One region of the Micromonospora sp. DT48 genome, then DNA from elsewhere that is predicted to be linked to it. Evidence: predicted binding sites of a transcription regulator. Region 1 holds the regulator's gene; the other holds the start of a gene.

Evidence for each region. Region 1 encodes HrcA, which represses chaperone genes, less so after heat shock. Its sites were predicted from a motif close to GGTTNGCACNCTCNNNNNGAGNGTGCNAACC; they were not measured.
Region 2: groES (co-chaperone GroES) is a predicted target of HrcA. The motif match lies at 1,900-1,930, and genes of this name have one in related genera.

What each region holds. Positions count from the first base shown of each region.
Region 1 is NZ_JBNCLE010000011.1:47,099-51,292, reverse strand. Features, by position in the region: gene ACLQ2S_RS14980 (16S rRNA (uracil(1498)-N(3))-methyltransferase) at 1-32, opposite strand, end outside; gene dnaJ (molecular chaperone DnaJ) at 34-1,173, opposite strand; gene hrcA (heat-inducible transcriptional repressor HrcA) at 1,247-2,269, opposite strand; gene ACLQ2S_RS14965 (DUF4870 domain-containing protein) at 2,478-3,056, shown strand; gene hemW (radical SAM family heme chaperone HemW) at 3,079-4,194, opposite strand, start outside.
Region 2 is NZ_JBNCLE010000004.1:16,859-21,052, reverse strand. Features, by position in the region: gene ACLQ2S_RS00790 (sugar ABC transporter substrate-binding protein) at 1-192, opposite strand, end outside; gene ACLQ2S_RS00785 (THUMP-like domain-containing protein) at 422-1,693, opposite strand; gene groES (co-chaperone GroES) at 2,065-2,379, shown strand; gene groL (chaperonin GroEL) at 2,450-4,099, shown strand.

The sequences.
Region 1 (4,194 bases):
AGCGACTCGACCAGGAACAGCGGGGCGGACACGTCAGGCGTGGCCGTTGAAGGCGTCCCGCATCCGGGAGAAGAAGCCACCCTGCTTGGTCAGCTCGGCGACCTCCTCGCCACGGGTCTTGGCGAACTCGCGCAGCATCCGCTCCTGCTCGGCGTCGAGCTTGGTGGGGGTACGCACGTCCAGGTGGACGTAGAGGTCCCCGCGCCCGGCCCCCCGCAGGTGCGGTACGCCTCGGGCCCGCAGCCGCAGGGTGCTGCCCGGCTGCGTGCCCGGCTTGACGTCGACCGGTTCCTCGCTGTCGAGCGTCTTGATGGTCAGCCGGGTGCCGAGCGCGGCGGCGGTCATCGGCACCGTCACCCGGCAGTGCAGGTCGTCGCCTTTGCGGGAGAAGACGTCGTGCGGCCGTTCGTGGATCTCCACGTAGAGGTCACCGGCGGTGCCGCCACCCGGGCCGACCTCGCCCTGCTGGGCGAGGCGGATACGCATGCCGTCCTCCACCCCGGCGGGGATCTTGACGGTCAGCGACCGGCGGGTGCGGACCCGGCCGTCACCGGCGCAGGTCGGGCAGGGGTGCGGGATGGTGGTGCCGTAGCCCTGGCAGACGGTGCACGGTCGGGCCGAGACCACCTGGCCGAGGAAGGTGCGCTGCACCGACTGCACCTCGCCCCGACCACCGCACGCCTCGCAGGTGGCCAGGTGGGTACCGGCGGCGGTGCCCGCGCCGGAGCAGGTGGTGCAGAGCACCGCCGTGTCGACGGTGATCGGCGCCTCCACGCCGAAGGCGGTCTCCTGGAGGTCCAGTTCCAGCCGCAGGATCGCGTCGGCACCGGGACGGGTGCGTGGTCGCGGTCCCCGTCCGGCGCCGGTGGCGCCACCGAAGAACGCGTCCATGATGTCCTGGAAGCCGACGAAGGGACCGGCCCCGCCGGGGCCGCCCGGACCGCCGCCACCGCCCGGTGCCAGCGGATCTCCGCCCAGGTCGACGATCTGCCGTTTCCGATCGTCCGAGAGGACCTCGTACGCGGCGTTGATGTCTTTGAACTTCTCCTGTGCCTCCGGGTCCGGATTCACGTCCGGATGGAACTGGCGCGCCAGCTTGCGGTAGGCGCGCTTGATCTCGTCATCGGAGGCACCCTTGCTCACGCCGAGAATGCCGTAGTAGTCCTTGGCCACTGCGTTCCGTGTCCTCGTGTTCGTCTCGCGTTACGCCGTTCGGCGGCGGCAGCCTGCCGTCGGCCCTGACTGGTCAGTTCTGGGCCAGCAGCTCGCCCACGTAGCGTGCCACGGCCCTCACCGTGGCGATGGTTCCGGGGTAGTCCATCCGGGTCGGTCCCAGCACGCCCATCCCCCCGACGATGGTCGCGCCCGGGCCGTACCCGGTGCTGACCACGGAGGCCGCCCGCAGGTTGTCGATCTCGTTCTCGTCGCCGATGCGTACCCGCAGGGTGCTCGGCTCCACCTCGCCGATCAGCTTGAGCAGCACGACCTGCTCCTCGAGCGCCTCGAGGATGGGGCGCAGCGAACCCTGGAAGTCGAGCAGGCCGCCCCGGGCGAGGTTCGCGGTGCCGGCCAGGGCGAGTCGCTCCTCGTGCCGCTCGACCAGGGTCTCCAACAGCACCGTGGACAGCGTCGTCATGGCCGGTCGCAGGTGCGGCGGGGAGTCGTCGATGAGGGTCTGCACCAGCGGCGGGGTCTCCGACAGGAACACGCCGACCAGCTTCTCGTTGACCAGCCGGCGCAGGTCCAGCACGTCGTCGGCGAGGATCGGCGCGGGCATCTCGACCAGCCGCTGCTCGACCCGGCCGGTGTCGGCGATCATCACCAGCATCAGCCGGGTGGTGGAGATCGGCACCAGTTCCAGGTGACGCACCCGGGATCGGGCCAGGCTCGGATACTGCACGACCGCGACCTGCCGGGTCAGCTGCGCCAGCAGCCGCACCGTACGCTGCACCACGTCGTCGAGGTCGACCGCACCGGCCAGGAAGCGCTCGATCGCCCGGCGCTCGGCCGGGCTGAGCGGCTTGACCCGACTCAACCGGTCGACGAAGAGTCGATAGCCACGGTCGGTGGGCACCCGCCCCGCGCTGGTGTGCGGTTGGCGGATGTAACCCTCCTCCTCCAGCACGGCCATGTCGTTGCGGACCGTCGCCGGTGAGACGGACAGTTGGTGCCGCTCGACCAGTGACTTGCTACCGACCGGCTCCTGGGTGGCGACGTAGTCCTCGACGATCGCCCGGAGCACGGCGAGCTTGCGGTCGTCCAGACCCACCCTCCCCACCTCCTGTCGCAGGTCAGTCCCGAGTCACGGCCATCAGGGAAACGCCCTGGCACTCGACTGTAGCGAGTGCCAGTCTACGTCGGCGCTCCCGTCGACGCGATGATCAAGTCGTTCCGCCCATGATCGAGCCGATCGGCGGGTTGACCCTCGCCGGTGTCGCTATGGTGCGACGTTGCCGGTGACACCTACCGTGACCCCCATGACTGAACCACCTCGTCCCCCGGACTCCGGCGACGAATCCACGACACCACTGTCCGGCTCGCCTGGCCAGGGCGGCTATCCCCCACCCGGCGGCTATCCGCCCCCCACCGGCGACCAGCCGCCGCCGGCCGGCTATCCCCCACCCGGCGGTTACCCACCGCCACCGGGAACGCCCGGTGTCGGCTACCCGACCGGCGGTTACGGCGCGCCGGGCGGTGGCTACGCCAACAACGAGGACAAGACCTGGGCCCTGATCGCCCACTTCGGTGGCCCGCTCGGCGTGGTCGTCGGCGGCGGACTCCTCGGCTGGGTGGCCCCGCTGATCGCGATGATGGCCCGTGGTCAGCAGTCCCCGGTCGTCCGGGCGCACTCCGTGGCCGCACTGAACTTCCAGCTCACCTGGGCCATCGCCGGCGTGCTGAGCTGGGTGCTCGCCACGATCACCTGCGGCCTCCTGTTCTTCCTTCCGATCATCGCGGGGATCATTCCGCTGATCTTCGGCATCATCGGCGGGGTGAAGGCCAACGACGGAGTCCTCTACCAGTACCCGATGAGCTACGCGTTCGTGAAGCGCTGACCGAAGCGCCTGGTGACGGGGATCAGGGCAGCAGGTCGCGGACCACGGCGTCGGCGAGCAGCCGGCCGCGCAGGGTGAGCACGGCGCGGCCGGCTGCGTACGCGGCCTCGGCGAGCAACCCCTCGGCCACGGCCCGCGCCGCGCCGGCTCGCCCGACGTCGGTCAGCACGTCCAGGGGCAGGCCGGAGGCCAGCCGCAGCCCGAGCATGACCTCCTCCATGTGCGCCTCGTCGCCGGTGAGCACCTCGCGCGCCTGGCCCGGTGACTCCCCGGCGGCCAGGCGCTTCGCGTACGCCCCGGGATGCTTGACGTTCCACCAGCGCACGCCGCCGACGTGGCTGTGCGCCCCCGGCCCGAGGCCCCACCAGTCCCCGCCGGTCCAGTAGAGCAGGTTGTGCCGGCAACGCGCCTGCGGTGTGCGGGCCCAGTTGGAGACCTCGTACCAGGAGAAACCGGCCGCGTCGAGGGCCGACTCGGCGGCCAGGTAGCGGTCCGCGGCCACGTCCTCGTCCGGGTACGGCAGCTCGCCACGACGCATCCGGGCGGCCAGCCGGGTGCCGTCCTCGATGATCAGGGCGTACGCGCTGACGTGGTCCACGCCCGCGGCCACCACCTGGTCCAGCGAGGCGGCGAAGTCCTCGGCCCGCTCCCCCGGCGTCCCGTAGATCAGGTCGAGGTTGACGTGGTCGAAGCCGGCGTCACGGGCCTCCAGCGCGGCGGCGGTGGCCCGGCCCGGGTGGTGCCGGCGGTCGAGCACGGCAAGCACCCCGGCCGCGGCCGACTGCATGCCCAGCGAGATCCGGGTGTAGCCGGCCGCGCGCAACTCCTTCAACGAGGCGGGCGTCACCGACTCCGGGTTGGCCTCGGTGGTCACCTCCGCGTCGGCGGCCAGCCCCCAGGTGCGGTCGACGGCCTCGAGGATCCGGGCCAGGTCGTGGGCGGGCAACAGGGTGGGGGTACCGCCGCCGACGAAGACCGTGTCCACCCGGCCCGGCGGGGCCTCGCCCAGCACCCGGGCGGCGAGCGTCAGCTCCGCCAGCACCGCGTCGGCGTACCCCTCCCGGCTCGCGCCACCGCCCAACTCGTCGGCGGTGTAGGTGTTGAAGTCGCAGTAGCCGCAGCGGCTCGCGCAGAAGGG
Region 2 (4,194 bases), on a different contig from region 1:
GAAGGCGGCCTGAAGGAACTTGCGGTCGGCCGTCTCCCAGCGGACGGAGGACTTGCTGTCCGGCAGGATCACGCCGATCTTCGGGGTCTTGTCGGAGCCGGCCCGGTCGCCGCCGGACTCGTCGCCGCAGGCCGTCAGGCTGCCGAGGGCCAGCAGGCCCACGGTGCCGACGGCGAGGAAGCCCTTGCGCATGTGCAGGGTCCTTTCGAGGGTGGGGATGGGTGTCGGTGCTTGTTTTGTTGTGCCCGGCAACGTATTCCGCGTCACACGCCAGCACAAGGGTGTGCCCGACACGAATTTGTTGTCGGCAGTAACAATTCAGCAACGCGATCGATACGTCGCCACTACCGTTCGTGTGAGGGGGTGTCCGTTCCGCTCTCGGTGCTCGATCCGGTGATTCGGCACCGGCCCGGCGGCTGGTTCAGTGAGCGGGACGGCAGACCAGGACCGTCGGCGCGGCGTCCACCCGGGTGAGCACCAGGCTGGCCGGCTGGTCACCGGTCAACCGCAGGTCCCGCCGGAGCCGCTCGGGCTCCACCGCGGAGCCCCGTTTGAGGATCTCCACCCGGCCGACCCGCCGCTCCCGCAGCAACGCCCGCAGCCGCTTGAGGGAGAACGGCAGCACGTCGGTCACCTCCAAGCAGCGGGCGTACGGCGTCGGCGTCGCCGCGTCGGCGTAGAGGTAGGCGATGGTCGGATCGGCCAGGGTGGCACCCAGTTCAGCGGCCAACTCGGCCACCAGATGCGCCCGGACCACCGCCGGATCCGGGTCGTACACGAAGCGCCGCACCGGCCCCACCGGCGCTTCGGTCGCCCCCTCGCCGGTGAGCTGGTACGCGGCTCGGGCGCTGCCGTCGGTGCGGTGCGTCCCGCCACCGGCCAGGTGATAGGAAGGGCCCCCTGCTATACCGGAGGCGTTAAGAAGGGGCCCTTCCTTCAGGACGGTCGCGCGGCGGGGTACTTCGGCGAGCTCGCCGCACCAGAGGGCCGCCTCGACCAGGTCGCCGTCGACGCTGACCCACTCGGCCTCGGCGCCCGCCGGGATCAACGCGTGGTCGAGCCCCGGTGCGACCTTCACCACCGTGCGCGGCACCCGCTCGGCCAGCCCGGTCACGAAGTGCCACGGCGGCGAGTACGAGTTGGGGTCGAAGATCCGGCGGCCGGTGCCGGTTCGGCGGCGGGCCGGGTCGCAGAAGACCGCCTCCACCCGGGTCACGTCGAACGCGGTCGCATCGCCGCACTCGACGGTGACCAGGTCGGCCAGCCCGGTGGCCCGGGCGTTCTCCTCGGCCAGCGCGGCGGTGAGCGGGTCGGCCTCCACCGCGTACACCCGGATGCCGACGCGGGCGGCGGCAAGCGCGTCGGCCCCCAGCCCGCAGCCGAGATCGGCCAGAGTGCTCACCCCGGCGGCCCGCAGCCGCTCGGCGCGTCGCCGCGCGACGACCTGCCGGGTGGCCTGCTCCAGGCCCGGGCGGGTGAAGAACATGCCGGTCGCCGCTTCCCCGAACTTGCCCACCGCTCGGCGGCGCAGCTCCGCCTGGGTCAGCGCCGTCGCCGCGAGCCCGGCGGGCACCCCGGCCGAGCGCAGCGCCGCCGCCGCGGTCAGTGGATCGCCGCCGGCAAGCCGGGCCGCCGCGTGGAGCGCGGCCGACCCCTCCGGCGTACGCAAGGCGGCGAACTGCTCCAGATCCACCCACCCATCCTTCCGCCCCACCCGACCACCCACGCAGCCGCCCCGTCGGTGTGCGACGTGATCGTCTGCACCTGGGTGAGCCGACACGCCGACGTCCGAGTCACCGGAGTGCAGACGATCGAATGCGGTGGGGCCCCGAGCGGCGACACGAGGGGGCACCGGATTGGCACTCTCCTTGACGGAGTGCTAGCCGAGGAATAACCTGCGATTAGCACTCTCACCCTGAGGGTGCCAACCTCCGGGCCCTGGTGTCCGGGGGTTGAACGCCAGGCGGACCGGCACCCGCGACGACGGCCCCGCCCGGTGGCATGTGGCAGATTGACGCCGGTCGGCATGCCGATCGGCAACGAAACCAAGTACCCCAGGAGGGTATGCCCGTGACTACCGCGACCAAGGTTGCGATCAAGCCGCTCGAGGACCGCATCGTGGTCCAGGCGAACGAGGCCGAGACCACCACCGCCTCGGGCATCGTGATCCCCGACACCGCCAAGGAGAAGCCGCAGGAGGGCACCGTCCTCGCTGTCGGCCCGGGCCGGATCGACGACAAGGGCAACCGCGTGCCGATCGACGTCTCCGTCGGCGACACCGTTCTCTACTCGAAGTACGGCGGCACCGAGGTCAAGTACGCCGGCGAGGAGTACCTGGTGCTCTCCGCCCGCGACGTCCTCGCGGTCATCGAGAAGTAAGCAACCGATCAGTGTCGTTGCCCCGGTCCGGCTCGCCGGGCCGGGGCAACGTCGCTTCGAAGGGACATTCATGGCGAAGATCCTGAGCTTCTCGGACGACGCCCGGCACCTGCTGGAGCACGGTGTCAACGCGCTCGCGGACGCGGTCAAGGTCACCCTCGGGCCGCGCGGGCGCAACGTCGTCCTCGACAAGAAATTCGGTGCGCCGACGATCACCAACGATGGCGTGACCATCGCCAAGGAGATCGAGCTCACCAACCCGTACGAGAACCTCGGTGCGCAGCTGGTCAAGGAGGTGGCGACCAAGACCAACGACGTCGCCGGTGACGGGACCACCACCGCGACCGTGCTCGCCCAGGCGATGGTCCGCGAGGGCCTGCGCAACGTCGCGGCCGGTGCCAACCCGGCCGGACTCAAGCGGGGCATCGACGCCGCCGCCACCAAGGTCTCCGAGGCGCTGCTCGGCAAGGCCGTCGAGGTCTCCGACAAGAAGTCCGTCGCCCACGTAGCGACGATCTCCGCGCAGGACGCCACCATCGGCGAGCTGATCGCCGAGGCGATGGAGAAGGTCGGCCGCGACGGTGTGATCACCGTCGAGGAGGGCTCGGCGCTGCAGACCGAGCTGGACGTCACCGAGGGTCTCCAGTTCGACAAGGGCTTCATCTCGCCGAACTTCGTCACCGACGCGGAGGCGCAGGAGTCGGTGCTGGAGGATGCGTACATCCTCATCACCACGCAGAAGATCTCCGCGATCGAGGAGCTGCTGCCGCTGCTGGAGAAGGTCCTCCAGAACAACAAGCCGCTGCTCATCATCGCCGAGGACGTCGAGGGCCAGGCGCTGTCCACCCTGGTGGTCAACGCCATCCGCAAGACCCTCAAGGTCTGCGCGGTCAAGGCCCCCGGCTTCGGTGACCGCCGCAAGGCGATGCTCCAGGACATGGCGATCCTGACCGGGGCCGAGCTGGTCGCCCCCGAGCTGGGCTACAAGCTCGACCAGGTGGGCCTGGAGGTGCTGGGCAGCGCCCGGCGCGTCGTGGTCGACAAGGAGAACACCACCATCGTCGACGGTGGTGGCCAGGCCAGCGAGGTGGCCGACCGGGTCGCCCAGATCCGCAAGGAGATCGAGGCCTCGGACTCCGAGTGGGACCGGGAGAAGCTCGCCGAGCGGCTCGCCAAGCTCTCCGGTGGTATCGCGGTGGTCAAGGCCGGCGCGGCCACCGAGGTCGAGATGAAGGAGCGCAAGCACCGCATCGAGGACGCCATCGCGGCGACCAAGGCTGCGGTCGAGGAGGGTACGGTGCCCGGCGGCGGTGCCGCCCTGGCGCAGATCCTGCCGGTGCTCGACGACGACCTGGGCTTCACCGGTGACGAGAAGGTCGGCGTGTCGATCGTGCGCAAGGCGCTGGTCGAGCCGCTGCGCTGGATCGCCCAGAACGCCGGCCACGACGGCTACGTGGTGGTGCAGACGGTCCGCGAGAAGGAGTGGGGCCACGGCCTCGACGCCGCCGTGGGCGACTACGTCGACCTGGCCAAGGCCGGCATCATCGACCCGGTCAAGGTGACCCGCAACGCGGTCACCAACGCCGCGTCGATCGCCGGTCTGCTGCTCACCACCGAGAGCCTGGTGGTGGAGAAGCCGGCCGAGCCGGAGCCCGCCGCGGGCGGCCACGGCCACTCGCACGGTCACGGTCACAGCCACCAGCACGGCCCCGGCTTCTGAGCCCTGCCGTACGCCGGACGTGGGGCGCACCGTCGACGTGACGGTGCGCCCCACGCGTCCGTAGACGCAGACCACGGCTACTACCCCAGCCGTGG